DNA from 3 places in the Yersinia vastinensis genome. Region 3 is predicted to be linked to each of the others. Evidence: predicted binding sites of a transcription regulator. Region 3 holds the regulator's gene; each other region holds the start of a gene.

Region 1 (10,956 bases), 170 kb from region 3:
TATATGCAGGCCGATAATATCGACCTGAAACCTTGGATTAGCCGCTGGTTACACAATAATACCGGGTTAGACAGTGCCGAATTTAGTCTGGCAGCGTGGTTGAGCATTAAAAGTGGCGAAATCTACAGCGGCAATGTTCTGCTCAGTCAGGGGCAAGCCAATTGGACGGTCGGTGAGCAATCTCATCAGCTCGCGGTGGATAATTTTGTTCTGGAAGGCCATCGTCAAGGCCGTGGTTGGCAAATTGATGCACCAGAATTGAGTCTCAAAACTGACGGGCAAGCGTGGCCGAAAGGGCGTCTGTCTGCGTTGTGGTTACCTGAAAATACTCAATTTATTGGCCCAGACCAATCTCAAGAATTACGTATTCGCGCTGCTAATATTCAGCTCGAACGTGTCGGACCGTTATTGCCGACAGTCTCCCTTTTTACCCCTGAACTCATGAAGCGCTGGGCGGATTTACAACCACAAGGGATCGTGGACGCGCTGGCATTAGATATCCCGATCAGCCAACCACAAAGAACGCGTTTCCAAGCTAAATGGCACGATATCAGTTGGCAGCACTGGGATTTGCTTCCGGGAGTGAATAATTTTGCTGGTGCGCTGAGTGGGACTGCCGAGCTTGGGCGGTTGGATATCAATCTTAACAACAGCACATTACCTTACGGTGACATGTTCCGCGCCCCATTAGAGGTCAGCAAGGCCAGTGGTATCGTGAATTGGCAGGCCGATGATAATGGTTGGGAGTTGTGGAGCGATCAGCTAGATATTAGGGCAAAATCCTTGTGGGGCAATGGCAGTTTCCGTTATATGCAGCCGAATAAAGGGCAACCATGGCTTAAGATTCTGACAGGTATTCGTCTGTATGATGCAACCGATGCTTGGCGCTACTTCCCGGTTCCATTAATGGGCAAGAAATTGGCCGACTACCTGACCCAATCGTTACAGGGCGGGCAGGTGGATAATGCTACGCTGATTTATAACGGCAACCCGCATTATTTCCCTTATCAACATAAAGAGGGCCAATTCCAAGTCTATGTCCCGTTGCGTAATGCGACCTTCGCGTTTCAGCCAGATTGGCCTGCATTAGAGAATTTAGCGATCGATCTCGATTTCCTTAATGAAGGTCTGTGGATGAATGCGCCTCATGCCATGCTGGGTAACGTTACCGGCAGCAATATCCGTGCGATTATTCCCGATTATCTGAAAGAAAAACTGTATGTCGATGCCGAGGTTGCCGGTGAAGGGCGCGATGTTCATGACTACTTCACCCACACCCCTCTTAATGATTCTGTGGCTCAAACGCTTGAAGAACTTCAGGTCGGAGGAGCGGTTAGTGGGCGCTTACACCTAGATATTCCCCTTGAGGAGAACCGCATCACCCATGCCAGCGGTGAAGTGACCTTGAAGAATAACAGCCTGTTGGTTAAACCACTGCAAAGCCAGTTGGAGAATATCAGCGGTAAATTCCGTTTCAATGACGGCAATTTGGACAGCGATACGTTATCCGCTAACTGGTTCGGGCAGCCACTGAGTGTGGATTTCACAACTGAAGAGCAACCTAAGAACTTTTTGGTCAATGTTGGCCTACAAGGGGACTGGCTGCCGGCCAAATTACCAGGTGTACCGGATGATGTGGCGAAATTACTCAGTGGTAGCGCGAACTGGCAAGGCAAAGTTGCAGTGCAGTTACCTAAAAATGGTCAGCCAGATTATAAAATTGATGTCACGGCTGATCTTAAAAAAGTGAGCAGTCACTTACCTCCGCCGCTAGATAAAGCCAGCGGTCAATCGTTGCCATTACAGGTTAAGGCCGTCGGCGGGCTGGACAGCTTTATTCTGTCGGGGAGCGCGGGTGGTAACAATAGATTTAATAGCCAATGGTTGCTGCAAAAGGATCAGGTGGAACTGGCTCGTGCTATCTGGCAAACCGATAGCAAAAAAACACCGCCACTGCCTGATGAAAAAGGGTTAGTGCTCAAGTTGCCTAATCTTGATGGTGAACGCTGGTTGGCTTTACTGGCACCTGAGTTTTCCGCCGCAAATGCCTCTTTTACCTCCTCTGCTCAACCCAAAATGCAAGGGAGCAAATCCAATGTCATTCTCCCTCAGCGGTTGATATTACAAACACCACAACTCTTGATTGGTGGCCAAGCTTGGCATGACCTGACATTGCAGCTAGAGCCATTGCTGGCGGGCACCAAAGTCACGGCAAAAGGTCAAGAAGTGAATGGCAGTTTGTTAATGGCGGAAAGCGGACCATGGCATGCTGATATTGATTATCTTTATTACAATCCGCAATGGGCAGGAAACGAAAAGAATGATCCATTAGCGAAAGCGGCGTTGCAGGAGCCACAAAGCCCTAGCGCATTATCGTTTCATGACTGGCCAGCCCTGCAACTGCGCTGCAAAGAGTGTTGGGTTTTAGGGCAGAGTATCGGACGGGTGAATGCGGATTTAGTGCCTAAAGGCTCGGTTCTGACGCTCTCTAACGGGCTTATTGAAGCGGGTAATGGTCGAGCTAAAATTTCGGGGCAGTGGCAGCAAGACAGTTTAGGCGATAAAACGTCGCTTAACATTGCTCTGAGTGGACCCAAAATAGATGAAACTAATTCATTCTTTGGTTTGATGACGCCGATAAAGGATGCGCCATTTGATATCAGTGCAGACATCAGTTGGCGCGGGGTTCCATGGCAACCACAAATTAATACCCTGAATGGGACGATAAAAAGCCGATTGGGTCGAGGGCTACTGACGGATATGGGCGGAGGGCGAGCGGGCCAGTTATTGCGTCTGGTAAGCTTTGACGCATTATTACGTAAACTCCAACTTGATTTTAGTGATACGTTTAGTCGTGACTTCGCGTTTGATTCTATTCGAGGCACCGCCAATATCAAAAACGGTGTGATGCATACTAATGATTTAGTGATTGATGGGTTGGCGGCCGATATTGCCATGAGCGGAAATGTTGATTTGGTTAAGCGCCAGATAGCCATGGAAGCGGTCATCACTCCAGAAATTTCAGCCACTGTCGGTGTCGCAACCGCCTTTGCGATTAACCCGGTGGTGGGGGCTGCGGTATTTGCGGCCTCCAAGATTTTAGGGCCGTTATGGAGCAAGGTCTCGCTGATTCGCTATCAAATTACCGGTAGCTTGGATCAACCGGCCATCCATGAAGTATTACGCCAGCTAAAGGAGAGTAAGGCGCCATGAAAAATGCCAATGTCGCATTATTACAGTTATGCAGCGGTGAAAATACCCGTGATAATCTGGCTCAAATTGAGCAGCAGATCAAACAGTTAAACTCAGGTATTCAACTGGTGATGACGCCGGAAAATGCATTGCTATTTGCCAATGCTGCCTCCTATCGTCACCATGCAGAGCAGCACAATGACGGGCCATTGCAGCAGGAAGTCCGTGAGATGGCGCGTAAATATGGCGTGTGGATTCAGGTAGGATCAATGCCGTTGATAAGCCGTGAGTCTCCGGATCTTATTACCACCAGTAGCTTGCTTTTCGATGATCAGGGCGAGCTTAAAGCACGCTACGATAAAATTCACATGTTTGATGTGGATATCAACGATCTTCATGGCCACTACCGAGAGTCAGATACCTACCAGCCGGGGCAGCAATTGACGGTGGTGGATACCCCGGTAGGGCGTCTTGGCATGACAATTTGCTATGACTTGCGTTTCCCCGGCTTGTTCCAAGCCTTGCGGGCGCAGGGGGCTGAGATTATTTCTGTTCCTTCGGCCTTTACCAAAGTCACCGGTGAAGCGCATTGGGAGATTTTATTGCGCGCACGAGCAATTGAAAATCAGTGTGTGATATTGGCCGCCGCACAGGTGGGGCGTCACGGCGCTACCCGCCGGACTTGGGGCCATACCATGGCGGTTGATGCCTGGGGTAAAATTATTGGGCAGAACCCCGATGCGGTTTCGGCTTTAAAAGTCAAAATCGGTACCACAGGATTGAAAACGATTCGTCATCAGATGCCGGTATTGCAGCATAATCGCTTCCAGTCGTCGCTGGTGCCGCTATCGAATAAGCTATCATCTAATTCATGATAATCATCTAAATAAAGAGTGAAAACTATGAGCCTCTCGTTTGTCAGTGAGCAGTTACTCGCTGCTAACAAGCTGAACCATCAGGACTTGTTCTCAGTATTGGGGCAGTTGGCCGAGCGCCGCCTCGATTATGCTGACCTGTATTTCCAGTCCAGCTACCATGAGGCCTGGGTGTTGGAAGACAGCATCATTAAAGATGGCTCTTACAATATTGATCAGGGTGTGGGGGTGCGTGCGGTTAGCGGGGAAAAAACCGGTTTTGCCTATGCAGACCAAATCACCCTGAATGCCTTGCAGCAAAGTGCCCACGCCGCGCGCAGTATTGTGCGCGACACTGGCAACGGTAAAGTGCACACCTTGGGCGAAATCTCCCATCGGGCGCTTTACCCTTTGCTCGACCCACTGCAAAGTCTCTCTCGGGAAGACAAAATCGCCTTGTTGCATAGAGTCGACAAAGTCGCTCGTGCTGCTGATAAGCGGGTGCAAGAAGTGAGCGCCAGTCTGACGGGGGTTTATGAGCAGATTTTGGTGGCAGCCACTGACGGTACTTTGGCGGCAGATGTCCGTCCACTGGTGCGCCTGTCTGTCAGTGTTCTGGTTGAAGAGAATGGCAAGCGTGAGCGCGGCGCGAGCGGCGGCGGTGGTCGTTTTGGTTATGACTACTTCTTGGAAATTGTTGATGGTGAAGTGCGCGCCGATAATTTTGCTCATGAAGCTGTCAGAATGGCATTAGTTAATCTGTCCGCCATTGCAGCTCCTGCGGGTGCGATGCCGGTGGTGCTGGGTGCAGGTTGGCCGGGCGTGCTGCTGCACGAAGCGGTGGGACACGGGTTGGAGGGTGATTTCAATCGTCGTGGCAGTTCCGTATTCAGTGGGCAAATGGGCAAGTTGGTGGCTTCAGAATTATGTACGGTGGTGGATGACGGCACCATGCAAGGTCGCCGAGGCTCATTAGCCATTGACGATGAAGGGGTGCCAGGCCAGTACAACGTGCTGATTGAGAATGGTATTCTGAAAGGCTATATGCAGGATAAACTCAATGCTCGCTTGATGGGTGTTGCGCCGACCGGTAATGGTCGCCGTGAGTCTTATGCACATTTACCGATGCCGCGCATGACCAATACCTATATGTTAGCGGGTAAATCAACACCTGAAGAGATAATCGCTAGTGTGGAATATGGCCTTTACGCACCGAACTTTGGTGGTGGTCAGGTGGATATTACCTCCGGTAAGTTTGTCTTCTCCACTTCGGAGGCTTACTTAATCGAGAAAGGCAAAATTACTAGCGCGGTAAAAGGGGCAACTTTGATTGGCTCTGGTATTGAAGCTATGCAGCAGATTTCTATGGTCGGTAACGATCTGGCGCTGGATAAAGGTGTCGGTGTTTGTGGCAAAGAAGGTCAAAGTCTGCCTGTGGGTGTCGGTCAGCCCACTCTGAAACTGGATAACCTGACCGTAGGTGGCACAGCGTAAGAAGAGATTCAGCATTTTGGTGCTCAGTTTAGTCCTAACTGAGCACCAAATAAGTACGTTGAATTTATCGGTAACCCTGATAGACCTCAGCAACCCGTTTAAAATACTCCGTTAAATAGTCGATACAGACTTGGACTTTCAATGGCATTTTGTCTTTCTCGGTATACAGTGCATAAACCGGGCGTGGGTCAGAATGGTATTTTTTGAAAAGAACTTCCACTTCACCACGTTTGATCTCCTCAATGACCCACATTAAGGGTGCATAGGCAATACCCGCACCAGCGTTGAGCCAACGGATCATGGTTTGAGAGTCGTTGGTCACAAAACGGCCCTGCGGGGATATCTGTGTGGTAATACCTTCCGGTGCAATTAATTCAAAATTACTGTCTGGTCTGACACTGTATTCCAGCCACGAAAAGTTAGTCATGTCACTCGGTTTTTCTGGCGTGCCGTGCTGTGCCAAATAGCTTTTAGCAGCACATACTACCATTGGCATTGAGCCAAGGCGGCGGGAAAATAGCCCTGAGTCTTGTAAAGCCCCGACACGAATAACCACATCCAACCCATCAGCAATCAGATCAGGTGCCGGTATTCCCGTCACCAAATTAACAGAAAGCCCGGGATATTCTTTCAGCATCTCAGCGGTCATGGTGGCGAGTACGTTTTGTGCCATCGTTGATGAGCAGCCAATTCGTAATGTTCCCGTCGGCGTGTTGTTAAATGCATAGAGCTGTTCATGGACTTCCTGCACCTCCTGCAACATTCGTCGGCAACCCTGATAATAAATTCGGCCCGCTTCGGTCAAACCAATACGCCGTGTACTGCGGTTAAGCAACTTAACATTCAGCTCTGTTTCCAGTTTTGATACCGTCTGGCTTATCGACGAAACACTCATTGCCAGCTGCCGTGCCGCCCCCGTAAAGGAGCCGCACTCAACGACTTTGGCAAACACTGACATGCGTTTTAATCTTTCCATTGTTTGCTCTATGTGGATTGTTAACTCTGGCTTAAAAGTGATTTAGATCACACATTGTAGATAACTTGATAATAAGCAGGCTAATATACTGCTGTCGGGAGAATAATCCGAAGTTTGAAAGCCGCGTAGCCGAAGTGTTACCTCGCCTCGTCCAAGTCGCAGTCATACTAATCAATCAAGTTTAACCTATAAGTCAGTCTAATAGCTGCTGCTTTTAGCTGTGGTTGTTGTGGTTGGAAGTCTTTCAGCTAACGATAAGATTATTCACTCAAGTGTATAACAGAGAGGATTTAAAGAATGAGTTTGCTTCCGGTGATGGTGATTTTTGGCCTCTCTTTTCCACCGATATTTGTTGAGCTGCTTCTCTCTCTGGCACTTTTTTTTGCCTTGCGTCGTGTGTTGCAACCTACAGGTATTTACGAGTTTGTCTGGCACCCGGCACTCTTTAATACCGCACTGTATGGTTGTCTTTTCTATTTAATATCTCGTCTTTTTTCCTGAGGTCGCCGTGAGTACTTTTTTATTAAAAATAATCCGCATCGGCATCACCTTATTGGTGGTTTTACTGGCTATCGTTGCTATTTTCAAGGTTTGGGCCTTTTACACTGAGTCGCCTTGGACCCGTGATGCAAAATTTACCGCAGATGTCGTTGCTATTGCACCGGACGTCAGCGGGCTACTGACGGATGTTCCCGTCAAAGACAACCAACTGGTGCAGAAAGGCCAAATTCTATTTGTCATCGACCAACCGCGCTATGAACAGGCATTGGCCGAAGCGCAAGCCGATGTTGCCTATTACCAAACATTGGCAGCTGAGAAACAGCGCGAATCGGGTCGACGCCAACGTTTGGGGGTTCAGGCACTGTCCCAAGAGGAGATTGACCAATCCAGTAATGTGCTGCAAACCGTTCGTCATCAACTGGCAAAAGCAATCGCGGTGCGCGATTTAGCTAAACTTGACCTGGAACGTACCATCGTGCGTGCTCCCGCGGAAGGTTGGGTGACCAACCTGAATGTCCATGCTGGAGAGTTTATTAACCGGGGAGCCACGGCGGTGGCTCTGGTCAAAAAAGACACTTTCTATATCTTAGCCTATTTGGAAGAAACCAAGCTGGAAGGCGTAAAACCGGGGCATAGGGCAGAAATTACGCCGCTTGGTAGTAACCGTATTTTGCATGGCACCGTCGACAGTATCTCGGCGGGGGTCACGAATAGCAGCAGTAGTGTTGATAGTAAAGGGTTGGCAACCATTGATAATAATTTGGAATGGGTACGTCTGGCACAACGTGTGCCGGTAAAAATTCGGCTGGATGATGAGGATCAGCAGCACCCTTATCCAGCAGGGACTACCGCCACTGTGGTTATCACTGGCTCGAATGATCGCGATCCGAATCAGGCATCACCCATTGTTAAGTTGATGCATCGTCTGCGCGAGTTTGGCTAAGATGAGTAGCCCGACCTTTATCCGCCTGCGCTTTGCTTTCAAGCTCAGTTTTGCCATTGTGGCAGCGCTGTTTTTGGGCTTTCATTTGCAATTGGAAACGCCACGTTGGTCAGTGTTAACCGCGGCGATAGTTGCTGCTGGTCCAGCGTTTGCGGCGGGTGGTGAACCGTTCTCTGGCGCCATTCGCCACCGTGGCTGGCTGCGTATTATCGGGACATTTATCGGTTGTATTGGCGGTCTGATTATCATTGTTCTGACCATCAGAGCGCCAGTGTTGACTCTGATGCTTTGCTGTCTATGGGCTGGGGTCTGCACTTGGATCTCATCATTGGTGCGCGTTGAAAACTCCTATGCCTTTGGTTTGGCTGGGTATACCGCACTGATCATCATTGTGACAACCGGTGAAACGCCACTCCTTACTCCTCAATTTGCGGTAGAGCGTTGTAGTGAGATAGTGCTGGGGATCGTTTGTGCGGTCATGGCTGACCTGCTGTTTTCACCACGATCTATCAAGCAAGATATTGATCGTTTGGTCGACAAGGTTTTGGTGGATCAATACAAACTTTTGCAACTGTGTATACATCAAGCAGAAAAAACAGATATCGATCGCGCATGGAATGATTTAGTCAAAAATACCACCGCCCTTAATGGGATGCGCAGTTACTTGATGATGGAGTCATCCCGCTGGCAGCGGTGTAATCGCCGTTTACGGGTGTTGCATACCGAGTCATTGGCACTGATAACCCAGGCGTGTGAAACCTATCTGGTGCTTGTCAATCACCCCGATATATTAACTGCTGAATTAAAAGCTCTGCTGAGCGAACCGGCACAAACACCGACAGAGATTCATCAGCGGATGAAAAAACTGCGCCAATTTATTGGTGCCAGCCACAGTGAGACGATTCCCCATACCATTAGCAGTTGGGTAGGGGCCGCAACCCGCTATTTATTACTGTCGAAAGGGATTCATACCAACAGCAGCATCAGCCGGATAGAAGAGGATATTCTGGCCGGAGACGTGCCGGTTAAACATGTTTCAGCCGAAGGCCATCACGCGATGATTAACGGCCTGCGCACAGGGATTGCTACCGCAATTGGTGGGCTGTTTTGGCTGTGGACAGGCTGGACTTCTGGTGCTGGTTGTATGGTGATGATTGCGGTGGTCACCTCGCTGGCAATGCGCACCCCTAATCCGCGAATGGTGGCGATAGATTTCTTGCTGGGGGTGGTTATGGCGCTGCCTATTGGGGCGCTGTATTTTATGTTTATCATTCCCGCGACTCAGCAGAGCATGTTGCTGCTGTGTATCAGTTTAGGGCTGCTGGCCTTTATTATTGGTATTGAAGTGCAGAAGCGGCGGTTGGGATCTCTTGGGACGTTAGCCAGTACCATCAATATTATGGTGCTGAGTAACCCGATGGAATTTAATGTCAGCCTATTCCTCGATAGCGCATTAGGCCAAATTGTCGGCTGCTTCGTGTCTCTGATTGTGTTGCTGCTGATACGCGACAATGCCAAGGACAGAACCGGTAGAACGTTACTAAATCGCTTTGTTTACAGCGCTGTATCTGCCCTGACGACCAATAAAGCTCGGCGCAGTGAAAATCATTTACCGGCTTTATATCAGCAACTCAATCAGTTATTGATGATGTTCCCCGGTGATATTGATAAGTACCGATTGGCATTAACGTTAATCATCGCCCATCAACGACTCCATGGCACCGAGATTCCGGAGAATGCGGAATTGAGTGCTTTCCATAAGCAAATTCGCTACACCGCTGATAGAGTAATTAATGCGAAAAATTCGCAGAAGCGGCGCTATTACTTCGCCCGGCTGTTGCAGGAACTGGACCAATATCAACAAAAACTAATTGATTATCAGTCTCCTGATTCCGTTACTCGTCCGGTGAAACGGCTGGCGGATATGCTACACCGTTATCAGAGTGCGCTGATATAATCGCGGGCTGAAGGGCGCTAAGTTGTTCCCATCGCTTTCTCAAGGGCTATACTAAATCTGGAACCATCCTTCCTCGCCCTCCATTGATGGGGGGCATCATTTCCCTCAGGAGGTCGACAAGATGTCAGCACAAAACTCATTACGCAATCCATTACAATCTCAGCAACACAGCGACGGTGTTTACCATATCGGCTATTTTGTCGGCGGTGCTTGGCATCAGGCGCAGGATACTTTTGATGTCCATAATCCCGCCACGGGTGCATTGGTGGCGAAAGTGGCGAAGTCCGGCCGAGCGGAAACAGAAGCTGCCATTAAAGCGGCTAGCGAAGCATTCCCCGCTTGGCGTAAAACCCCAGCCAAACAGCGTGCCGAGATTTTACAACGTTGGTATCTATTGATAATGGAGCACCAGCAATCATTAGCAGAGCTGATGGTGTCTGAGCAAGGTAAACCATTGAAAGAAGCTTTAGGCGAAGTCGCCTATGCCGCCAGCTTTATTCAATGGTTTAGTGAGCAAGCTAAACGTGCCAACGGTGAAATCATTCCACCCGCCAAAGAAGGTGCCCGCATTCTGGCAACCCGCGAGCCGGTTGGTGTCGTGGCTGCCATCACCCCTTGGAACTTTCCACTGGCGATGCTCACCCGTAAATTGGGGCCCGCGTTGGCAGCCGGTTGTACCGGTTTGATTAAACCTGCGAACAATACGCCGTTATCCGCCTTTGCGTTGCTGGCATTGGCAGAACAGGCCGGTGTACCTTCGGGTGTTCTTAATGGTGTGGCGGGCGATACCCATGCTATCAGCGACGCCATCATGGCCAGCCCTGAAGTACGTAAAATCTCCTTTACCGGCTCGACTGAAGTCGGTAAAACCTTGATGCGTAATGCCGCCGCTACCATGAAGAAAATCTCTATGGAACTGGGTGGAAACGCGCCTTATATCGTGTTTGATGATGCAGATTTGGATGCCGCAGTTGCCGGTGCTATGGCGTGTAAATTCCGCAATGCTGGGCAGGTGTGTGTTTGCGTCAACCGCTTCTAT
Region 2 (10,956 bases), 1.3 Mb from region 3:
GCCAATCCATACCAAATGAAATAGCGGCTACCACGAGCAATAAAATAACTAACTCTTTACCCCAGCGCTTTAAACGGCTCATTGACTGGCCTGCGCCAGTTGTTGCTTAACGATTTCCTCTAATTGCGAGTATGAAATCGCTCCCGGCACCATTTGGTTGCCAATTAAGGTGGCAGGAGTGCCCTGAATACCTAACTGATCAGCCAGTTTCAGGTTAGTGCGCAACACATTCAAACTTTGCTCACTCGGCTCCACAGGCGTCACGCCGGTTTTTTTCTGTGCCGCAGCAATGCTGCTAGCATCATGGAACCCTTTTTTCGCCATCAAACGCTGATGAAAAGCCAGAAACTGATCTGGATGCTGCTGCCATAGGGTCAGTGCCAATCGTGCGCTGGTCACTGAACTTTCACCTTTAAATGGCAAGGGTTTAATCACCACAGCAACCTGCGGATACTCTTTCACTAATTTTTCCAGCAACGGATCAAATGTTTTGCAGAAAGGACAGTTGTAATCCGTAAACGAAACCAAGGTGAGCTGTGGTACTGCGGCCCCAAATCGTGGGCTACCGGGGTCTTGATACAGAGCGTGTTTATTGGTCTCGATAAATTGGTTCAGTTGTTGCCCCTGAGCCTCATTCGCCTGTTGCTGCCAAGCATCGACCGATTGCGCCAGAATATCGGGATTCGCTATCAACGTTTCACGAATCAGCTCTTTAATCCGCCCCTCTTGTTCTGGGGTAAAAGGTGCCGCCGCCCACAATGGCGTCGAAAATAGGACAAACAGCAATACAGTTAATATTCTCATTTTTCATTTCCTTTAGCGTCGGCCAATACTTTTAATAACACATCACGATCCAGCAGAGGGGAAAGCACGATGCCCTGTGGTTGTTGTGGCCCATAAATTTGATTGAACGGAATGGCGACACTGCCGCGGCTGCGTAAAAATTCAGTGATTTCGGCAGAAGGCCGAGTCCAGTCCCCGCGCAGTGCTACTACATCAGGCGCTTGCAAAGCAAGCTGTACATCATCGCGCATCAGCACGTGAATTTTGTTCACTTTGCACGTCACGCACCAATCTGCGGTGACATCGACAAACACACGTTTATGCTCGGCCAAAGCCTGTTTAATGGCGGACTCCGTTAATGGCTGCCACGGGATATTGTCATGTAGAGGTTTACGCCATAAATCAGCCGTCAATGACCCCACCAGCAACAAGCCCCCGACAAGCAACACCCCGATTAAACTGACGATAGCAGCAATTCGAATGCCATAACGCCAGCCAATGGCCAGTAACAGGGCCAATAATAATATTCCAGCAATAACCATCACGGTTTGCAGGCCAACATGACTCGTCATTAGGCTCAATAACCATAGGCTGGATGCCAACATCAGCACTCCCATCCCAATACGTAGATGATTCATCCAACGGCCGGGACGCGGTAGGCATAGCGCCAGTTTGGGCCATGCCGCAACAGCCAGCCACGGCAGACTCATTCCCACGCCGAGAGCTGTAAAAATCCCCCACAGTGCGGGTAACGGGGCCGCCAGTGCAAAAGCCACTGCAGTGCCGAGGAATGGCGCGGAGCACGGTGTAGCCAACAATGTCGCCAGTACACCCTGTCCAAAATGACCGGCCATACCGTGCGCCCCCGGTTTCTCAACACGGGGCGTAGCAATTCGCGTGTTCAGTGATGAAGAGAGGTGAATTTCGAACAGACCGAATAGATTGGCGGTAAAGATCGCAGTAACCAGCACCATAAAACCGATAAACCACGGGCTTTGGAACTGAATTCCCCAGCCAAGGGCATGGTTGCCTAGGCGCAAAGCACTCATCAATAACGCCAGCAGCCAAAATGAAGTGACGATCCCGGCGCTCGAGGCTAGAAACTGCCAGCGCACCTGACGGCGAGTTTGGTGCTCTGTTTGCAAAATAGAGCCAAGTTTCATCGCCAATACTGGCAGCACACAGGGCATCAGATTGAGGATCAATCCGCCCACAAGTGCCATCAACACCCAAGACCAAAACGTGGTTGAGGATTGGGGTAACGCTAATGCTGGCCCAACTGTCACCGTGGCTTCTTGCGCTAGTCCTTCATCGGTAATCACCATAGTCAGTGACTTTCCGTTCAGATCGGCGGAGCCCTCTCCCCAACCATCGGTGGCGGGTACTCGCACTGATAACTGGGCACCTTGCACACTCACTATCGGCTTGCCGAGATCCACATCGTCGAGCGTATCGAAGAACAGTTCCGGCTGCTGCCAACCTTCATCACGATGAGCAAGAATTTGCACTTCACTGTGACTAAAACCCGCCTGAATCTGCTGAGTCAATGCGTTAGCAATCGGCACCTGCCCCATCGCCTGGGCAAAATCATGTTCGAATTGCTGCTGCTCTTCACCACTGACCGCAGAGGAGAGGTCAACGCTAAACGGGTAGTCAGTCAAAATACAGACATTGCTACAAGTCGACAGAGTCAAAACACCGCTTAAGATTTTGGGAACCTGACCAGAAATAACGATCGGCAATATTACCTGCTCATGATACCCCTGAGTTGAAATCCCAGACACATCAAAACGTTGTGGCACAGGCCAGTACCATTTAACGGACTCAAGTGGCGTTGCCCAAGCGATGACAGGGGCAATACCTCCCTCTCCCGGTGAACGCCAATAGGTTTTCCAACCTTTTTCCAGTTGGACACTCAATAACATACGGGTTTTATCATCAGCAGAAGGCTCGGCACGAATTTGAACCTTAGCATGGTCATTTTGTGGACGGACCAACCAACCACTGTCTGCAGCCCAAAGGGTGGGCATCCACAGCAGCAACAGACAAAACAGCGCTGTTTTGCTTAAATTGCGCATTTAATCTCTCCATGAATAAATTAAGCACAGCCACACATTGTGTCGCTATGATTATTCGCACAGTACGGTTTTTATAAAAATGGCTGATAAATGAAAACCGCACTTCGCGAGCTAGAGTTATTCAAAGAGTTGGGTTATTCCCGGAAAATACACAATCGCAGATGCACCCTCAAACCACTGGGTGATATGACTCTGGGCGGTGGGAACCGCATACTGGTGGGGATAATAGGGACAAGCAATAGCAGCAATAAACCCAGCGAGAAAATCGCTAATTCAAACAGAACCGGCGGTGAAGCCAGTAAAGATTTGGCACTCAATTCACAAGGTGTTGGTGCTTCATCAGCATCAGTGGTAACCACTTGTGACGATGATGTCGGGAGAAGATTTTTTTCCAACGCGTGCAAGCTAGCGATGCGCTGAGTCATACAAACCAGTATGACCAGGCAAGCCAGACAGAGGAACCACTTTGCCGCGCGTTGTCGTTTAAACATTATTGATACTTAATAATCTCATTCAGTTATTAGGCATCATCTTAACGATATAATTTCCATTATCAATGGTTGGTTGGTAAACAATAGTCAGCAAAAAGGTTCAATTTAGGTTTTAGCTGAAAATGTTTTGAATCTGGTTTCGGCTTGTGAGCGACCCGGACGGGGAATCTGTTCGGTGGTTAGCGCGTTATGTATCTCTTCTTAACCAAACGAAACCAATACATTTTTGGGCAGGACATTCATTCAAACCTAATAAGAATATATTGGTTGCTCACATTTACAGGTATTATACCAACTGCTTGGATCTCATACCGGGCCACCGATAAATCTCCTCCACTGCGAAGGACAGGTTATATGCAACCTTTGAACGGCCCAAGTGTACCTATTGCCACTGATCGCAATGTTGCACTGCCCAAAATGCCCTCTCCGGGTCAAGTGGAAGATCAGGCACTAACTCCTGCACAGCGTACAACGCTGGAAAAACTGATTGTACGAATTATGGCCCTTAGCCCAATAAAATCAGCCGAAATCTGGGCTGCACTACGCCATGATTTATCTCTCAGCAGCACCAGTGATTTATTGGCTCGCCACTTCCAACCCGCCGAGCAATTACTGCAAACCCGGTTGTCGCAGGCTCAGGAAAATCACGCCAATCAGCAACTACGTCAGCAGTTGACCGAGTTACTACCTCAGGGTAATAACCGGCAAGCAGTCAGTGATTTTATTCGCCAGCAATTTGGTCATACGGTATTAAGCCAGTTAAGTCATACCGAATTACAACAAGTTTTGGTATTACTGCAATCTGGCACGCTAAATATTCCGCAACCGCAATTAACGACGATAACTGACAGACCGTTGCTCCCGGCAGAGCAGCAACATATTCAATCACTGGTGGCTAAACTCAGTGCCGCTACTGGGGAGCAACCAGCCAAAATATGGCAAGCCCTATTTGATTTGGTGAGTGTGAAAAGTCATGACCCGCTACCCGCACGCCATTTTCAGATACTCAGCCAGTTTTTACAGGCCAAAGTTGCCCTTAGCCAGCAAACAGCCCCCACGTTAGTGAATCTGCAAACCGTACTGAAACAGCCCGCCGATGCGCAAGAGCAGCAGTTATTAATTGATTACACACAGAATCGCTTTCAAGCCAGCTCAACAACACCGCTGACACAGGCGCAATTGAACGACATTATTAACGTGCTATTTGCGGCCAGATTAGACCGAGCCAATACCGCCCAGCGCTTGGCTGAAGATCAACAAAGTCTTCAGCCAATCATTAACCCGCTTATTGCCGCACTGCCACAATCATTACAACCTTTGTTGCAAAAACCATCACTGGCTTTTGTAACGCTGATAATTGTGATGGTATTTTTATTGGCTATTTTTCTTTAATTAGCCGCTACCCGTAGATTACTGGCTCAGGCTATCTTTATCTGAGCCACTCATTTTACAGTGCCAATAGCCCCCAACCAACCAGTGCACTCCAGAATAAAAAGGGCAGTGAATAGGCGTGGAATTTCAACCAAATCGCGGGTTCTCCCGCCATTCTCAGCGCAATTAAATTCGCCATCGAACCCAAAGCAAAACCAAAGCCACCGATATTCACGGCATAGGCGACCAATGCACTGGAAGGAAGATAATTCAGCAATAAGATTGTGGCCGGAACATTGCTAATCAGTTGGGATAAACCAATACCTAATATATAGGCCGCCGCCGTAGACAAAGTTTTGATTTCACCAAACAATGACTGCAAAGCAGGTAACTCGGTCAGTAGGCGAACATCAATAAACATGGCCATAAAGACCACTATCAAACTCCAATCTATTGCTAATAAAACTCGCCGCGCCAATAACAATAAGCCCGCAAATACAATGAATAATCCATAACTTGCCAACCCCAAATCGACACAGACAATAAAAATTACATATAGCGCCAAACAACTTAGCAATAGGCGGAATTGGTAAGGGTAAATCGGGCTAGAACTTTGCTTAACAATTTTTCGCGCGGGGAAACGCCACCAGGTCACCGCCAAGAGTGTGAGCAAAATAGCTGCTGCCAAAGGGGCCATCTGGTGAGTAAAGCCAATAAAAGAGAGTTCGGAACGGCTCCATAACAGAATATTTTGCGGATTACCGATAGGCGTTAACAACGAGCCCGCATTCACGGCCAATGCAGAGAAAATAATCAGACGGGAAACGGGTAAAGACGATATTTTCTTCAATGTCAGAATCAGGGGAACAATGATAAACAGCGCGACATCATTCGTCAGGAAAGAAGACAATACCGCCGCAGACAAGACTAAAAATAGCGCCAGATGCCGTTCAGTATGTAACGCATTAATTATCTTGCGACCAATAAAATCAAAGTAGCCACTGACTTCAACCCCTTTTGTCAGCAGCATTAACCCCAACAACGTCACAATGGTGGTCCAGTCAATAAACTGTGGAAAGGCGCTAATTTTGGCTGGCATCATGGCCGTAAGACCAATACCCAGTATCACTAAAATATGCAGCAGGCGGTCTTTCAGAAAAGGTCTGAATACTGTTTTTACTGCACGATGAGTCGTTGCGAATAATGTCATCAGGAAATCTACAAATAACAGGGCTGACAAAGAAAGGTCACGTTAGCGCAGCCGATCGTTTTATGCCAGCCCCATTATCTGTCAACGGCCAAACTCAAGATTCAGCCGCTTCAAACTAGATCTGAGTATTTTGTTTCACTGCTTTTCTAAAATCATCCATTGAGCAAAATCCTTTCGCATCAATCGGGCAGCCTTCGATTTCCAACGTGACACGTTTTGGTGGTGCCTGAAGTGACAACGGTGTTTTATGACGAATTTGCTCGGTCGACAGATAAATATACTCAATCTTCATCAGATCTTTATTTTGTTTAATATCTTTCCAACGCTCAAAGACCACTTTGCCACTGATCGGGGTTCTCTCGTATTGATCAGGCAGTTGGTATTCTTTGGTTTTAAGTGCTGCGAGTAATGAAGCAATATTGGAGTCATGCCCAACCAATACTGCAAACTTCGCTTTTTGCGCGGCTAATTCATTCGGGGTTTTCTCACCCTGAGGATCAAGAGCAGAGCTAATAAAGCCCACTAATTTCTCGGCGGCATTATCTGCGATAGCAGGAGAGCCAAATAAAGTTTCATGGTAGAGGTTCTTGATATCGATTAATTTACGCCACTCTTCAGATGACTGAATCCGCCCCCAAGCCACATCTTTCGCCGGGAAGCCTTCATAATATTGCAGCATGAAAGCATCAGAGGCACCAGTCCCTAATTTCAGTGGGCCAGTAATGCCCGGTTCTTTATTTTGTACTAATACAATTTCAGTCGGCTGCATGCTCCAGTCACATTTCTTATCGACTAGACATGCTGGTGAATTTTTATAATCTAGGATGTTAGACAGTAAATCGTAATTTGGCTGTAAACGTTTGTTCAACCCCTCTACCCCACCCGGCCCTGCATGTTGATTAATTGAAGCCAACGCTTTTTCTTTAAATTCAGGGGTAACATCTAAAGTAATAATCGGGTTAAAGACAGGATCCATCTTACCGATTTCTTTTTGGTGGGTAACTGGAACATTACATCCGGGGAAAGCGCCAAATAAGAAATGCTGTGCGGTATCAATGGTTCTTGGCAAGCTGTTGGCGTAGGTAAATACCGTGGTTGGTGTCGGGCATCCGGTCGATTTGAGTAATTTGGTTTCTGCCAACCACTGGCGGAAATATCCCCCCATCATCGCCTCAAGTTCGGCCCCTTTGGGTGTCAGGTAACCACCAGGTGTACTCCATTCAGGCCATTTATCCGGGGTGGCACTGGAGAGCATATCGCCATAATTCACCAAGGGCGCACGTATCCCATGGCGGCTCATGACTAAAACCTGTTCAAGTTTATAATGACCGTTCTTATCCTGAGCCACGACCTTATCTTGAGCCACAAGATTGGCTGAAGCAGGTAAGAGAGTTGCTAATAAGGTCAGGGCGTACGCCGTCTTTATTTTTATCATCCCAAACTCCATCATCCGTTGGTGGTTTAAGTCGTCAATAGACTTTCGATTGCTACAGATTTGTTACAACAGAGATAATAGACGCAGGGGGGAGGTAAAAGCGGAGTCTCATCACAGATCCACTTATTATGTCAGGTCGACCAATTGATTTTTTTGTCGATGAATCTTGGTATTACCACAGATTTAGATGGTTATCCCCAGTCGGCACTGATGGTTAATCAGTGCTAGTGCTATTCTCTGCTGGGTAGGTTTTTATCAAACGAATGAAACCCCGACAAGCCAGCCATTATTTTCTACCGGGCATATCTGGAATAATCAAATCACCGCGTAACGCATAAGAACCCAGTACATCTTGGGTTTTCTCATTAAGCCATGTCACTATTTTCGCGGCCATGGCGTCCATCGAATATTCAATTGCCGGAATCGTCGGGATTCCCGGATAATGTAATGAACCGGCCAGACTAAAGACCATGATGTCATCGGGAACCGATTTATTAAACGCTTGAAGTTGTGGGATAACACTTTGAGCTTCCTGTTCATCCGCCACCAGCAAAGCATTAAAATTCAGCGTCGCGCTGCTATTAAGCAAAACTTGCAACGCAACCGATGAAGAGGATGAATCCATAAAAATCAGGTCGCGATTAAAAGGCAAAAAGTTATTTTCTAGCGCGCGCTTGTACCCTAACAGCACATCGTCCACATAACCGCTAGTGTCAGGGTTAATTAAAGCAATTTTTCTTCTGCCTTGTTTTATCAAATAATTGCAGGCAGTTTCTGCGGCAAAGGCGTGGTCAAATTGGATACTGTTCGCAGCGTCGGTATCCATGCAATCGACGAGAATGATGCTCTCATCTGAGAGATTAAGAGGGAAACGTGCACCAATAATGAGTACGTCATCACACAGCCCACAGGTCAGCTCATCAAGTGCCTGCATGACTTCAGCTTTGTTGTTGGCAAAGCGCAACAGTAAATGCTTTTGATGCTGACTGAGGTGTTTTTCAAGTGCGTACAAATAACCTGTCGTTTGGTTAATATTTTCTTGTGCGCAAATAACGCCAATGCAGCCTGTTGACTGACTTAATAATGATTGCGCGATAACATTTGGCCGATAATTCAGCTCCTCTACCGCTTTTAATACGGCCAGGCGGCTAGCTTCCTTAACGCCGCGCGAACCACTCAACACCCGTGATACTGTGGCTTTAGAAACCCCAGCTAAACGTGATACATCGTTGATTGTAGACATGATTCTCTCCTAGCAGGCTGAAGTCCTTGCCTGTCATTCCTAAATACAGCTCTGTCCTATCGATGACACCAGCCTTGAGTATAATCGTTTCCATTTAGCATGGAAACCGAATTTCCATCACGATCCAAAATAGTTATCCAACCTCCAAAGCTGTGATGTCCATCAAATAAATAATCCCTATACACACTGGACTTTGATGGCTATCACAGTTCCACTCATTTCGAATGGAAAACGGTTTCCGTAAGATGTCCAATCATTCGCGAAACAACCGCTTTTTCGAAATGGAAAACGGTTTCCGTAAGATGTCAAAATGTCATAAAAAGAGTGTTACCACGTTTTTCGCAATGCTTTTTTATCTTTTGAGGATGGTTGTAGATGTTCAAGATCATGTTGTGTTGCTCCGCTGGAATGTCCACCAGCATGCTGGTGAGAAAAATGCGGATCGTGGCTGAAGAAAAAGGTATCCCGGTAGAAATTGATGCGTTTGGTGTCTCTGAATTTGATATTCAGTTCCCACGCTATCAGGTAGTTCTGCTTGGGCCGCAAGTGAAATACATGTTAGGAATGCTGTCAGAAAAGGCGGCTGTTCACGGTATTCCCGTTCAACCCATCGATATGATGGACTACGGAATGCAGCGTGCCGATAAAGTCCTGGACTATGCTCTGTCGCTCATTGAAGCGACTCACTAAGAAGGTATTCACATGAGTTCTTTATATCAATCAATGGTTGCTGCTATTGAGCAAACTATTACGCCGTTTGCAGGACGTCTGGGACAGCAAAAATATGTTATTGCTATCCGCGATGGCTTTACCGCTGCACTGCCTTTTATGATCATCGGTTCATTTATGCTGGTGTTTATTTTCCCACCATTTTCTGCCGATACCACAATGGGATTCGCTCGGGCATGGCTGGACTTCTCTCAGACATATCGCGAACAATTAATGTTGCCATTTAATCTGAGCATGGGGGTGATGACATTCTTCATTTCGGTAGGGATTGGCGCAAGCTTAGGGAGGCAATTTAATCTTGATCCGGTCATGACAGGGCTACTGGCATTTATGGCATTCCTGCTGGTTGCCGCCCCTTATGCTGATGGCAAAATCTCTACCCAGTATCTTTCTGGTCAGGGGATCTTTACTGCGTTAATTACAGCAATTTATTCCACGCGTGTTTATGCCGCACTGAAACAACACAATATTACGATTCGTCTGCCAAAAGAGGTGCCTACCGGTGTAGCACGTTCTTTTGAAATTCTGATCCCTGTATTGGTCATTATTGCCACATTGCATCCACTGAATTTATTCATTGAATCGCAAACCGGCATGATTATTCCAGAAGCTATTATGCATTTACTGGCGCCATTGGTGTCTGCATCAGACTCCTTGCCAGCGATGTTGCTTTCAGTATTGCTGTGCCAGATTTTCTGGTTTTCAGGTATTCACGGCTCGCTGATTGTCACCGGTATTATGAGTCCGTTCTGGATGACCAATCTGGCAGCAAACCAAGCAGCACTTGCCGTTGGGGCAACCTTACCGCATATCTACTTACAAGGTTTCTGGGATCACTATCTGCTCATCGGTGGCGTGGGTTCTACATTACCACTGGCTTTCCTGTTGCTGCGTAGCAAGGTTACTCACTTACGCACGATTGGCAAATTAGGTGTTGTACCCAGCTTCTTCAACATTAATGAACCCATTTTGTTTGGTGCGCCAATCATTATGAACCCAATAATGTTCATCCCATTTATTGCCGTACCGATGATCAATGCTGTTCTGGCCTATACCGCCACCAAATTTGGCTGGCTTGCACAAGTCGTTTCCCTGACACCCTGGACGACACCAGCACCTATCGGCGCATCTTGGGCAGCGAACTGGGCCTTTAGCCCTGTGGTGATGTGTCTGGTCTGTATGATGGTTTCGGCACTTATCTATCTGCCATTCCTGCGTGCTTATGAGCGTTCACTGGTAAAAACTGAAGGGGAAAAAAATCTGAATACTGCCCCGTCACTTTCTGAAACTGCCCGTAGCAACTGATAACAACAAGAGACAAGACCATGAAATACCAATTTCCAGATAACTTCTGGTGGGGCAGTGCCAGTTCAGCGCTGCAAACAGAAGGTGAAAGTCTACAGGGGGGTAAAAGCCCCACGACTTGGGATGCCTGGTTTGCCAGCCAACCCACACGCTTTCACCAGCAGATTGGCCCAAATGACACATCGACATTCTATCGCAACTGGCGACAGGATATCGCGTTGCTCAAGCAACTCAATCACAACAGTTTTCGTACATCGATAAGTTGGTCACGGCTGATCCCCAATGGGGTCGGAGAGATTAATCCAGAGGCT
Region 3 (10,956 bases):
ATAAAATGATTTTTTTGTTTGCTTGCATGTGATTTTTTATGCATATTTTGTGATTATATTTTCACGCGTCAGTAATTGGCAACTAAATCTTTTATCAGGGTGGACCGCGCAATGGCAGATAAATTAGCAGTAAATCGCAGTACATTTGATCAGGTCATTTTGCCTGTTTATGCACCAGCGCAGTTTATTCCGGTAAAAGGGAAAGGTAGCCGTGTATGGGACCAGCAAGGCAAAGAATACATTGATTTTGCTGGCGGTATTGCAGTGACGGCTCTTGGTCATTGTCATCCTAAACTGGTTGAGGCTTTACATCAGCAGGGGGAAACTCTCTGGCATACCAGTAATGTCTTCACCAACGAACCTGCGCTGCGTTTGGCACAAAAATTGATTGAGGCGACTTTTGCCGACCGCGTGTTTTTTGCCAACTCAGGCGGTGAAGCGAATGAGGCAGCCTTTAAGCTGGCGCGCCATTACGCCATCGAACGTCATAGCCCTTATAAAACTAAAATCATTGCTTTTCACAATGCCTTCCACGGTCGCACCCTCTTTACGGTCTCTGTTGGTGGGCAGCCAAAGTACTCCGATGGCTTCGGCCCAAAACCCGCCGATATTATCCATGTGCCATTCAATGATTTGGCGGCGGTAAAAGCCGTTATGGATGACCACACGTGTGCGGTGGTGCTTGAGCCAATTCAAGGCGAGGGCGGAATTACCTCCGCTACGGCAGAGTTCCTGCAAGGTGTGCGCGATCTGTGTGATCAGCATAAAGCGCTGCTGGTGTTTGATGAAGTGCAAAGTGGTATGGGCCGCAGCGGGAAGTTGTTTACCTATATGCATTATGGTGTGACCCCCGATATCCTCACGACGGCGAAAGCGCTGGGGGGCGGCTTCCCCGTCAGTGCGATGCTGACCACGGAAGAGATCGCATCAGTGATGGCTGTCGGTACGCATGGCACCACCTATGGTGGCAATCCTCTGGCCTGTGCGGTCGCAGAAGCGGCATTGGATGTCATCAACACCCCTGAAGTACTTGATGGCATCGAACAGCGCCACGGCCTGTTTGTACAGGCTCTGCAAGATATCAACAGCCGGTATCCGGTGTTCGGAGATATCCGCGGCATGGGGTTATTAATTGGTGCAGAGTTAACGCCGCAATATCATGGGCGTGCGCGGGAATTCCTGACCGCAGCGGCAGCGAATGGCGTCATGATCCTCAATGCCGGGCCGGATGTATTGCGCTTGGCCCCTTCTCTGGTGGTTGAGTTGGAGGATATCAAGCAAGGCATGGCGTGTTTGGAAAAAGCCATCGCCAGTTTGGTTGATACACACTAAGCTGAAGTGAGATAAGCATTAAAAGAGAGGCACTTGGCCTCTCTTTTTGCTTTTATGTTTTGTCACGTAGCTTTCGGCTGCGCCAAATTCCGTGGTGTGGCTGTTGTTGCCATGCTAATGATGAAACAGTATGCATCACACTGAGATGTGACAGAATGCGCCGTAAATTACGTTCCATCTCAGAAAGTTGCGTGTCAGGGTCAATATCCGGCATTTGAACAAAATCGTTATTCCCCTCACTGTCATCCGATACTAACCGCTCTTGGCATTGTTGAATTGCTATCTCACATAACTGTAAATAATCCTGCGCCACCTTGATGCTCATCAGGCTATGAGCACTGTCGGAGGTGGTAGCTGATTCGGTTAGTGGATGCTCTCGCACCAGAATTGTCATCTCATTGATATGCCCCACAATAAGCTCACTGTGGGTTGACCAAAGCCGCATGTCTGCCAAATATTTTGAATTAAATCCTGGTTCTTGCATGGCCTGATTCAGTGAACTTAGCACCGCGTTACTGGTTTTATTCACCTGAAGTCGCTCATAGGCCAGTTGGCCAATATTGGGATGAGGTGTCAGTAGCAAGCGTAAGATTTTCTGATAGCTATCAAGTGCTTGATGCGCATTCTTACGCAGTAAGCCGCTTTGCCACTGAGGCCACAGCCACAAGGCACTGGCAAAGGCCAAAGCACAGCCTATCAAGGTATCGAGTAAACGTGGAACTAAGAAGTCAGCCCCTTCTCCGGTCAATAGCTGCAAGATATACACTGTAGTGATGGTTCTGCCGATAACGGACAAACCGTAGTTTTTGCGTTGCACCAGATAGCAGAGCAGGGTGATGACTAACATGATGCTTAGGGTTGTCCCTTCCGGCATCTGCAAGTGCAATAAACCCGCCGCCAATATCAACCCAATTAACGTCCCCATAGCACGGTGATGAATCCGTATCTTGGTCGCGTTATACCCGTTTTGCGTGACCAGCATGATGGTGAGCAAGATCCAGTATGGTTTAGGTAAGTGGATAAGCGTACCGATGTAGCTCCCTGCTGCCAGAGTGACACCCATACGAGCCGCATCACGCAATGGACTGGATTTCAACGATAAATAGCTGATAAATGCTGGCCAGAGAGGCTGGGATAACTGGCTGGCCATCAAGTCTCGGTCATATTGTGGGCGGCGATCACTCAGGATTTGAGTCACATGGCTGATGTGGTAATAGCAAAATTGCGCCACGGAATTGTCTGGATGTTGTTGGGCAATCTCTTCCAGCTCGACTAGCGCATTGCCAGCACTGAAATGTTCTTTAGCGCGATGGTGATAGAGAATATCGTCAGCAATGGTTCGCATCTGGGTCGAAATTTGATCCATATTGCGGTGAAGAACTGTGATTATTGGTGTTTGCTCAATCAGCTCTTGCACTTTTTCTGGCTGATTGAGTGCCGCAGTAATGTGCTCTTGTAAATCGAGCGCCATCTGGAACAAGCTCACTAGCCGTTTTTGTTCAGTTTTCGTCGCATTAGATAACAGATTAAATTGCTGATAAAGCTGATTAACTTTATCCATTATACCTTGCTGTCTGTCGAGCAATGGCGGTAGGGATTTTTCTGGCTCAAGATGCTGATCAAACAAACTGAATTTAGCATCGCAATAATCCGCCAATAAATGATAAAGCTGGCTCAAAGGTTCGCGGATAGGTTGGTCTTTGCATAATCGGAACCAAATCCAAGTAAAACCGCCGTACCAAAGGGTCCCCACGGCGCACATTAATGGCGCTTGCCAGATGGGAGCGCGACCCACCATGCTCAGGCTGAAGATGGCAGCAATTAGCGCCGCAGGCAACATGCGGCCATTGAGCGGGCTGATGGCCCCTGAAACACCCAGAACCAATGCCAGTCCCAACATCACCCAAGGCAGTGGAATATCCCACAACAATAACTGTTGAGTCAGGAAGCTGCACAAGGTAAAGAGCGCACCGCCAATAATCAGGCGGCGGAAAAAATGCTGGTGTGGGGTATCTAACGAGGCAATATTACAGCATGCGGGTATCAGGGAGAACATCAATCCCATCCGCAGATCGCCAATGGCAAAGCCCAGTGCAGCAGGCAGGCAGAGAACCAATGTTTGGCGGAGTGCATAGTTCACTTCAGGATGATAAATAAGCCGTTGCCACTTCATCTAGGCCCCAGAGATTTATTGATCATACAGCGAAGAAAACCGGTGCCGAGGGTATCGGCACCGGTTTATGGGGAATTAACGAGTGCCGTAAACGACAATCGTTTTACCGTGTGCGGAGATCAGGTTCTGATCTTCCAGCATTTTTAGTATCCGCCCCACAGTTTCGCGGGAGCAGCCAACTATTTGACCAATTTCCTGGCGGGTAATCTTAATCTGCATCCCATCTGGGTGGGTCATGGCATCAGGTTGTTTTGCCAGATTAAGCAGCGTTTGTGCAATGCGCCCAGTCACATCAAGGAAAGCGAGGTTACCCACCTTCTCAGACGTAATCTGTAAGCGACTCGCCATTTGCGAAGACAGGCGCATCAAAATATCTGGATTGACCTGAATTAGCTGGCGGAATTTTTTGTAAGAAATTTCAGCCACTTCACAGGCGGTTTTTGCTCTAACCCAAGCACTGCGTTCTTGGCCTTCTTCAAATAATCCAAGCTCGCCGATGAAATCCCCTTGGTTTAAATAGGAGAGAATCATCTCTTTACCTTCTTCATCTTTGATAAGCACCGCAACGGAGCCTTTCACGATGTAGTAAAGCGTTTCGGCCTTTTCACCTTGGTGAATTAGCGTACTCTTCGATGGATATTTGTGGATATGGCAATGAGACAGGAACCATTCGAGAGTCGGGTCTGTTTGTGGCTTGCCGAGAACCATTCGCTGTTATCCTCTGTTGTTATCGCTGCCTAACTTAACAGGGCTCAGAGTTCCCTGCGCGGCGTGCTTATAAAATACACTTTCTCTTAGCATATTAATTTGCTCAACTGCCGAAAGGTATAGCCAAGATACGTACCGGATAGAAACCCTTCACTGAGTATTGAGAAGCTACCCTATTTAATTCTAGAAACAACACTTTCGATTCTGTTTGTAGCACAGGATGAGGCGACTGTCTTGTGTTGTATCGCTTCAGCATGATGAACATCGGGTTACATTGCGAGTTTGTAAATGAAAGGGTAGTCTGAAATAGAAAATTTAACCGGGAGCAAGAGTTATGCAGGCACGAGTAAAGTGGGTTGAGGGGCTGACATTTTTGGGTGAATCCGCCTCAGGTCATCAAGTTTTGATGGATGGGAATGCGGGAGACAAAGCACCAAGCCCAATGGAAATGCTATTAATGTCAGCAGGCGGCTGTAGCGCAATTGATGTTGTTTCTATCTTGCAAAAAGGGCGTAACGATGTGCGTGATTGCGAAGTGACCTTAACTTCACAACGCCGGGAAGAAGCGCCACGTTTGTTTACGCAAATCAACCTACACTTTATTGTCAGCGGCAAAGATCTGACCGATAAAATTGTTGAGCGTGCTGTTCAGTTGTCGGCTGAAAAATATTGCTCGGTTTCTTTGATGTTGGGAAAAGCGGCAACAATTACCCACAGTTTTGAAATCCGCGAAATCGCATAAGCAAACCCTACGTACTTGAAGCTGCGAAGATGTTGGTTGCGACTTCAAGTACCAAGGATATTAATTAATCTTTTTACCTTCCAATAGTCGCTGGACGAGCGGGGCCATAATCAGCTCCATTGCTAGCCCCATTTTCCCGCCGGGCACGACTAACGTATTGATGTTCGATATAAATGACCCTTGAAGCATCGCCAGTAAATAGGGGAAATCGATTTGATCCAAACCTCTAAAGTGAATAACAACAAAACTTTCATCCAGTGAAGGAATGGCTTTGGCGGCGAAGGGGTTAGAAGTATCGACGGTGGGGACGCGCTGGAAGTTGATGTGCGTGCGTGAGAACTGCGGCGTGATGTAATTAATATAATCGTCCATGGAGCGCACCACAGAATCCATCACTGCTTCACGAGAATGGCCGCGCTCGCCGGTATCGCGCACCAATTTCTGAATCCACTCCAGATTGACGATGGGCACCACACCAACCAATAAGTCTACGTGTTTAGCCACATCATGATGCTCGGTAACGACTCCGCCATGCAGCCCTTCATAAAACAGGACATCAGTCGGTTCCGGCAATGCCTCCCATGGTGTGAAAGTGCCCGGAACTTGGTTATAGGGCACAGCCTCATCATAGGTATGTAAATATTTACGTGAGCGACCCGTGCCATGCTCGCCGTATTGTGAAACACTTTCTTCTAACTGACCAAAGTCATTGGCCTCTGGGCCAAAATAGCTAATATGTCGGCCTTGATCCCGGGCTTTACGGATGGCAGCATCCATTTCAGGGCGGGTATAGCGATGGAAGCTATCGCCTTCAATTTGTGCCGCACGGATATTCAATTGCTGGAAAATTTTGCGAAACGCCAAGCTGGTCGTTGTCGTCCCCGCGCCACTTGAGCCGGTAACGGCGATAACCGGATGTTTAGTTGACATATTAGCTATAACTCCATTGAGTGGACGGGCTGCAATTGCCTGTTTTTTTATCGTTAATGGTTATTTTTAGGGCAAAGTGTCTGGCTTGTCACCCTGATTTTTACTTGCAGGCCGTCGTGACCCAGTGAGTATTATGGCGACTCTTCGACGCCGGCCCGAAATGCGCCGCGTGGCATGATATTGATGGTTTCATGTAACTCGGACCACACGAGCACCGCTTCTCCACTCATCAATTGGCGACGCACGTCCTCAACTTTTTGTGCTAACGATCGCTCATGTTCGCCGTAATCAGTGCCTTCACGTAACACAAAAGCTTCCAGCAAATTATCCAGCGTTTCGCTGTCGATTTGCTGCCAGGGAATCATCATGACTGCTGCTCCAGATAAGGGGAAAGCCAAGTGGGAATGCGTTGTTCCAGCCACATTTGTGGGTGTTTTAATGAGCCGCCAACAAAACCCACATGGCCGCCATGTTCAGTGAGTTGATAATCAATATTATCCGGTAACTCGCTCAGGTTCGGGATAACCTCGGCCGTCATAAAAGGATCATCTTTGGCATGAATGATCAGCAGCGGTGTTGTGATTTTCGGCAGCAGCGGTAGGGCGCTGCAACGGCGATAGTAATCCACGGCATCATTAAAGCCATGTATTTTCGCTGTTATCACATCATCGAAATCTCTGATTCGCTGTAATCCTTTCAACTGAATCAGATCCAATGGCAAGCTACCGGGGTAATGCAGTAGCTTGCGGGTAGCATTCAGCTTTAACTGGTTGAGTAAATAGCGCTGATAGACGCGGGAAAAACCTTGATCCATCCGGTTTGCGCATGGCTCCAGCATGAGAGGGGCTGAAACTACGACGGCGGCTTGTAACAGACTATCCTGCCCTTGTTCAGCCAAATAGCAGGCCAGCATATTGCCCCCTAATGAGACGCCGACGGCAGCGGTAGGCGCCTGACCATAATTTTCCCGTAACCAGCGCAGGAAAAAACGGGCATCTTCTGTTTCACCGGAATGATAAATACGTGACTTACGATTTGGCTCGCCACTGCATCCGCGAAAATGCATCACCACACCCAACCACCCTTTGGCTTGGGATGCGCGCAGCAAACCGTGGGCATAGGGGCTGTAAAAATTTCCTTCCAAACCGTGGAATAACACCAGCCTAGGTTTATCGCGCGCCAGCTCAGGATTTTCACTCCAGGCTAAGTCGACAAAATCCCCATCGGGTAATTCCAGTCGTTGCCAAAAAGGTTGCAGTCGCACACGCCGCCTGACCAGCCGCGGTAGCAGTGTTTGTAGATGTGGGTTACTGGCACCGGCCAGTGGACGGAATATTTCATGCATATGATGAATGGAAATCATGTTGTTGCTCTTGTGTGATCAATAGCACACTGTTAGCTTCATGGGTATATCGCGCATCATTTTGGGTGAGAGGCACCCGTCTCATGGAACTGAGTTTATTTCTTTCAATGATAGGTTTTCTTTGGGTTGCAGCTATTACCCCGGGTCCGAACAATATGTTGCTCACCTCTGCCGGGGCCAATTTTGGTTTTATGCGCTCTATCTGGCTGATGCTTGGCATTATGTTAGGCATGCAGAGCATGTTACTGCTGGTGGCTTTTGGGGTGGGTGGCCTGATTCTTATCTATCCATCTATTCACTTGATACTGAAAATTCTGGGTAGTCTGTATCTGTTGTGGCTGGCATGGAAAATTGCCACCTCGGCTTATGAAAAGTTGGAAACCAACATCGTCCCGCCAAAGCCACTGCGTTTGTATCAAGGCTGGTTATTGCAATTCCTCAATCCAAAAGCCTGGTTGATGGGATTAGGTTCGGTCGCCAGCTTCAGTATGGCGGGAGCGGCCTATAATCATTCTATCGTCATGATAAGTCTTGGTATGTTTATGGTGAATCTGGTCGCTGGGATTATTTGGCTGGGGTTCGGCACCTTAATTGGCCGCCTGCTACGCAGCCGCCGCGCTTGGTTTACTTTTAATATTTCGATGGGCTTGCTGACGGCGGCCTGTGTGTTGTTGATTTGGCATTAGCCAATCATCGGGGCAAATTGATGGCTTATAACTATTTTCATGTGGATGCGTTTGTCGGTGTAGGGCTTTCCGGTAACCCTGCTGGGGTCTATTTGTTGAAAAAACCACTTTCAACAGAAGAGATGCAAAGCATCGCGGCTGAAATTAATCTGCCAGAAACCAGTTTTGTCTGGGATGAAGGGGATAAATCGGCGATTCGCTGGTTTACGCCAGAACGTGAAGTGGATTTATGCGGTCATGGCACGTTGGCGGCGGCACATGTGATGTTCAGTCTAGTGAATCCCGGTCTGCGAGATATTTGTTTTCGCAGTGCCAGTGGTGATTTACACGTCAAACGTGATGAAGATAATTTTGGTCGATTGTCGCTGGATTTCCCCTCACTGCCGCCGGAACAAATTGCTATTTCGACTGAGTTGGCGGCACTGCTCGGAGCCAAAATTGAGCAGTTATGGCAGGCAAAGTCTCTGTTGGTCGTATTGGAAAACGAGCAGCAAGTGCGACAGTTACAGCCCGACATCGTAGCGCTGATTGCCTATACTGGCCGCGGTGTGATTGTCACGGCACCGGGTGATCAGGTGGATTTTGTCTCTCGCTACTTTACCCTTGGCAGCAATGAAGATCCGGTGACCGGTTCTGCTCACTGTACGTTAATGCCCTATTGGGTGGCTCGGTTGGGAAGAACGTCACTGCATGCCCGTCAGATATCTGCCCGTGGCGGCGAGTTATTCTGCACATTAGCGGGTGATCGCACCTTGATTGCCGGTGATGCCCGCATATTTTTAAAAGGTGAAATATCCCTTCTGGCTTAACGTTGTAGACTATCTCTTCCGTATTTTCTTATCACATAAGGGAATAAAGAATATTTTTTTATTCCTTTTGTCATATTACTCCTTCAGGTAACACTGTCATCTCAGAGCGCCGGGTGCGCTTAGGGTCGCAATAACAGCGAATGACACAGAGTTAAATGAGCGGAGTGAACCATGGCGATAACCTTTTCTTCTACCGCAATTCGCGGTTTCTTACGATCCGGTAGTGCATTGTTGGCGCTGTCACTGGTGGTGACCAGTGCGCATGCGGTTGATGTGACTGTGGCTTATCAGACCTCCGCTGAACCGGCAAAAGTGGCTCAGGCGGATAACAGCTTTGCCAAACTTTCTGGGGCCAAGGTGGATTGGCGCAAATTTGATAGCGGCTCAAGCGTGGTCAGAGCATTAGCCTCGGGTGATGTGCAGATTGGCAATATTGGATCCAGTCCACTGGCGGTAGCCGCCAGTCAAAATGTTCCGATTGAGGTTTTCCTACTGGCTTCACAATTAGGCAGCTCTGAAGCACTGGTGGTGAAAAAAGAGATCAAAACCCCGCAGGATCTCATCGGTAAGCGCATTGCCGTGCCTTTTATCTCAACCACCCATTACAGCCTGCTGGCTGCGTTGAAGCATTGGGGTATCAAGCCAGATCAGGTGACTATACTCAACTTGCAGCCGCCCGCTATCGCAGCGGCTTGGCAACGGGGAGATATTGATGGCGCTTATGTCTGGGCTCCTGCTGTTAACGAATTAGCCAAAACAGGCACAGTACTGACTGACTCGGCGCAAGTGGGGCAATGGGGGGCACCTACACTGGATGTTTGGGTCGTTCGCAAAGATTTTGCCAAAGCGCACCCTGAGGTTGTTACTGCTTTTGCCCGTAGTGCATTAGCCGCTCAAGGGGCTTATTTGGCACAACCGGAACAATGGCTTAAAAATACAGAAAACTTGGGCCAATTGGCGCGGTTAAGTGGGGTGCCGGCAGAGCAAGTACCGGAGTTGGTGAAAGGCAATACTTACTTACCGGTAGCGCAGCAAATAACACAGCTCGGTCAACCGGTGGACCAAGCCATTCGTGATACTGCCGCATTTTTGAAAGATCAAGGCAAAATCCCTCAGGTGGCCAGTGATTACCGCGATTTCGTCACCGACCGCTTTGTGAAAGAAGTTCAGGCAGCACCACAGTCCTAGGAGCCATCATGTTAAACGTGCACGGCCTGTGGGCCGAATATCAGGGCAAACTTGCCTTACAGGATGTGTCATTGCAAATCGCATCCGGACAGTTGGTCGTGGTATTGGGGCCATCAGGTTGTGGCAAAACCACGTTATTAAATTTAATTGCCGGGTTTATGGAGCCTTCAGCTGGCAGCATCACTCTGGATGATATTCCGGTTCACGGCCCCAGTGCCGAACGGGGAGTGGTGTTCCAGCATGAGGGTTTACTGCCGTGGCGTGATGTGGTCAGTAATGTGGAGTTTGGCTTGCAACTGGCAGGGTTAAGTCAGCAACAACGGCGGGAAACAGCGCTAAAAATGCTGCACCGGGTGGGATTAGCTGGATTTGAACATCACTACATTTGGCAACTCTCTGGTGGGATGCGCCAGCGGGTAGGGATCGCGCGGGCACTGGCAGTTGATCCGCGTTTATTGCTGCTCGATGAGCCTTTTGGTGCGCTGGATGCTTTCACGCGCGAACAAATGCAGGAGTTGCTGCTGACTATTTGGCGCGATACCGGCAAACAGATTTTACTGATCACTCACGATATCGAAGAAGCCGTATTTTTAGCCAGTGAGCTGCTTTTGTTGTCACCGGGGCCGGGGCAAATTGTCGAGCGGTTATCGCTCAACTTTGGTCAGCGTTATGCCGAGGGGGAGGCTTGCCGTAGCATTAAATCTGACCCTGAATTTATTGCCCGTCGTGAATATGTGTTGGGCAAAGTCTTCCAACAAAGGGAGGCCCTAATATGAGCCTACACAACACATTACGTGGTAGCTCGTTGCCTCATCAAACGCCGCACACAACCACACTCAGCCGCCCCAAAATACGATGGCGCTTACCTATTGCCAGAGGTGTGTGGCTCAGTATTGCCACACTGGTTAGTGTTGTACTGCTGTGGTGGACAGTCACCGCGCTACAGCTTATCAGCCCATTATTCTTACCCGCCCCGCAGCAAGTACTGCATCAATTGTTGGTGATTGCCAGCCCGCAGGGGTTTA

What was found. Region 3 encodes CRP, which controls carbon source genes, mostly activating them, when cyclic AMP is high. Its sites were predicted from a motif close to ATGTGANNNNNNTCACAT; they were not measured.
Positions count from the first base shown of each region.
Region 1: the regulator CRP is predicted to act here: its motif matches at 6,552-6,569, upstream of aaeR (HTH-type transcriptional activator AaeR).
Region 2: the regulator CRP is predicted to act here: its motif matches at 8,762-8,779, upstream of ACIOG0_RS07270 (PTS sugar transporter subunit IIB).

Region 1 is NZ_CP173260.1:428,725-439,680, forward strand. Features, by position in the region: gene yhdP (AsmA2 domain-containing protein YhdP) at 1-3,213, shown strand, start outside; gene nit1 (deaminated glutathione amidase) at 3,210-4,067, shown strand; gene tldD (metalloprotease TldD) at 4,095-5,540, shown strand; gene aaeR (HTH-type transcriptional activator AaeR) at 5,605-6,516, opposite strand; gene aaeX (p-hydroxybenzoic acid efflux pump operon protein AaeX) at 6,814-7,017, shown strand; gene aaeA (p-hydroxybenzoic acid efflux pump subunit AaeA) at 7,025-7,960, shown strand; gene aaeB (p-hydroxybenzoic acid efflux pump subunit AaeB) at 7,962-9,917, shown strand; gene ACIOG0_RS01900 (NAD-dependent succinate-semialdehyde dehydrogenase) at 10,039-10,956, shown strand, end outside.
Region 2 is NZ_CP173260.1:1,534,663-1,545,618, reverse strand. Features, by position in the region: gene ACIOG0_RS07310 (protein disulfide oxidoreductase) at 1-82, opposite strand, end outside; gene ACIOG0_RS07305 (DsbA family protein) at 79-804, opposite strand; gene ACIOG0_RS07300 (protein-disulfide reductase DsbD) at 801-2,861, opposite strand; gene ACIOG0_RS07295 (copper resistance protein) at 2,996-3,352, opposite strand; gene flk (flagella biosynthesis regulator Flk) at 3,707-4,744, shown strand; gene ACIOG0_RS07285 (SLC13 family permease) at 4,800-5,933, opposite strand; gene agp (bifunctional glucose-1-phosphatase/inositol phosphatase) at 6,049-7,368, opposite strand; gene ACIOG0_RS07275 (LacI family DNA-binding transcriptional regulator) at 7,655-8,611, opposite strand; gene ACIOG0_RS07270 (PTS sugar transporter subunit IIB) at 8,987-9,301, shown strand; gene ACIOG0_RS07265 (PTS sugar transporter subunit IIC) at 9,314-10,645, shown strand; gene ACIOG0_RS07260 (glycoside hydrolase family 1 protein) at 10,666-10,956, shown strand, end outside.
Region 3 is NZ_CP173260.1:260,585-271,540, forward strand. Features, by position in the region: gene ACIOG0_RS00985 (aspartate aminotransferase family protein) at 112-1,332, shown strand; gene ACIOG0_RS00990 (YccS/YhfK family putative transporter) at 1,385-3,505, opposite strand; gene crp (cAMP-activated global transcriptional regulator CRP) at 3,581-4,213, opposite strand; gene ACIOG0_RS01000 (OsmC family protein) at 4,548-4,955, shown strand; gene ACIOG0_RS01005 (phosphoribulokinase) at 5,016-5,885, opposite strand; gene ACIOG0_RS01010 (YheU family protein) at 6,017-6,253, opposite strand; gene ACIOG0_RS01015 (hydrolase) at 6,250-7,230, opposite strand; gene ACIOG0_RS01020 (LysE family translocator) at 7,332-7,934, shown strand; gene ACIOG0_RS01025 (PhzF family phenazine biosynthesis protein) at 7,955-8,743, shown strand; gene tauA (taurine ABC transporter substrate-binding protein) at 8,915-9,931, shown strand; gene tauB (taurine ABC transporter ATP-binding subunit) at 9,940-10,707, shown strand; gene tauC (taurine ABC transporter permease TauC) at 10,704-10,956, shown strand, end outside.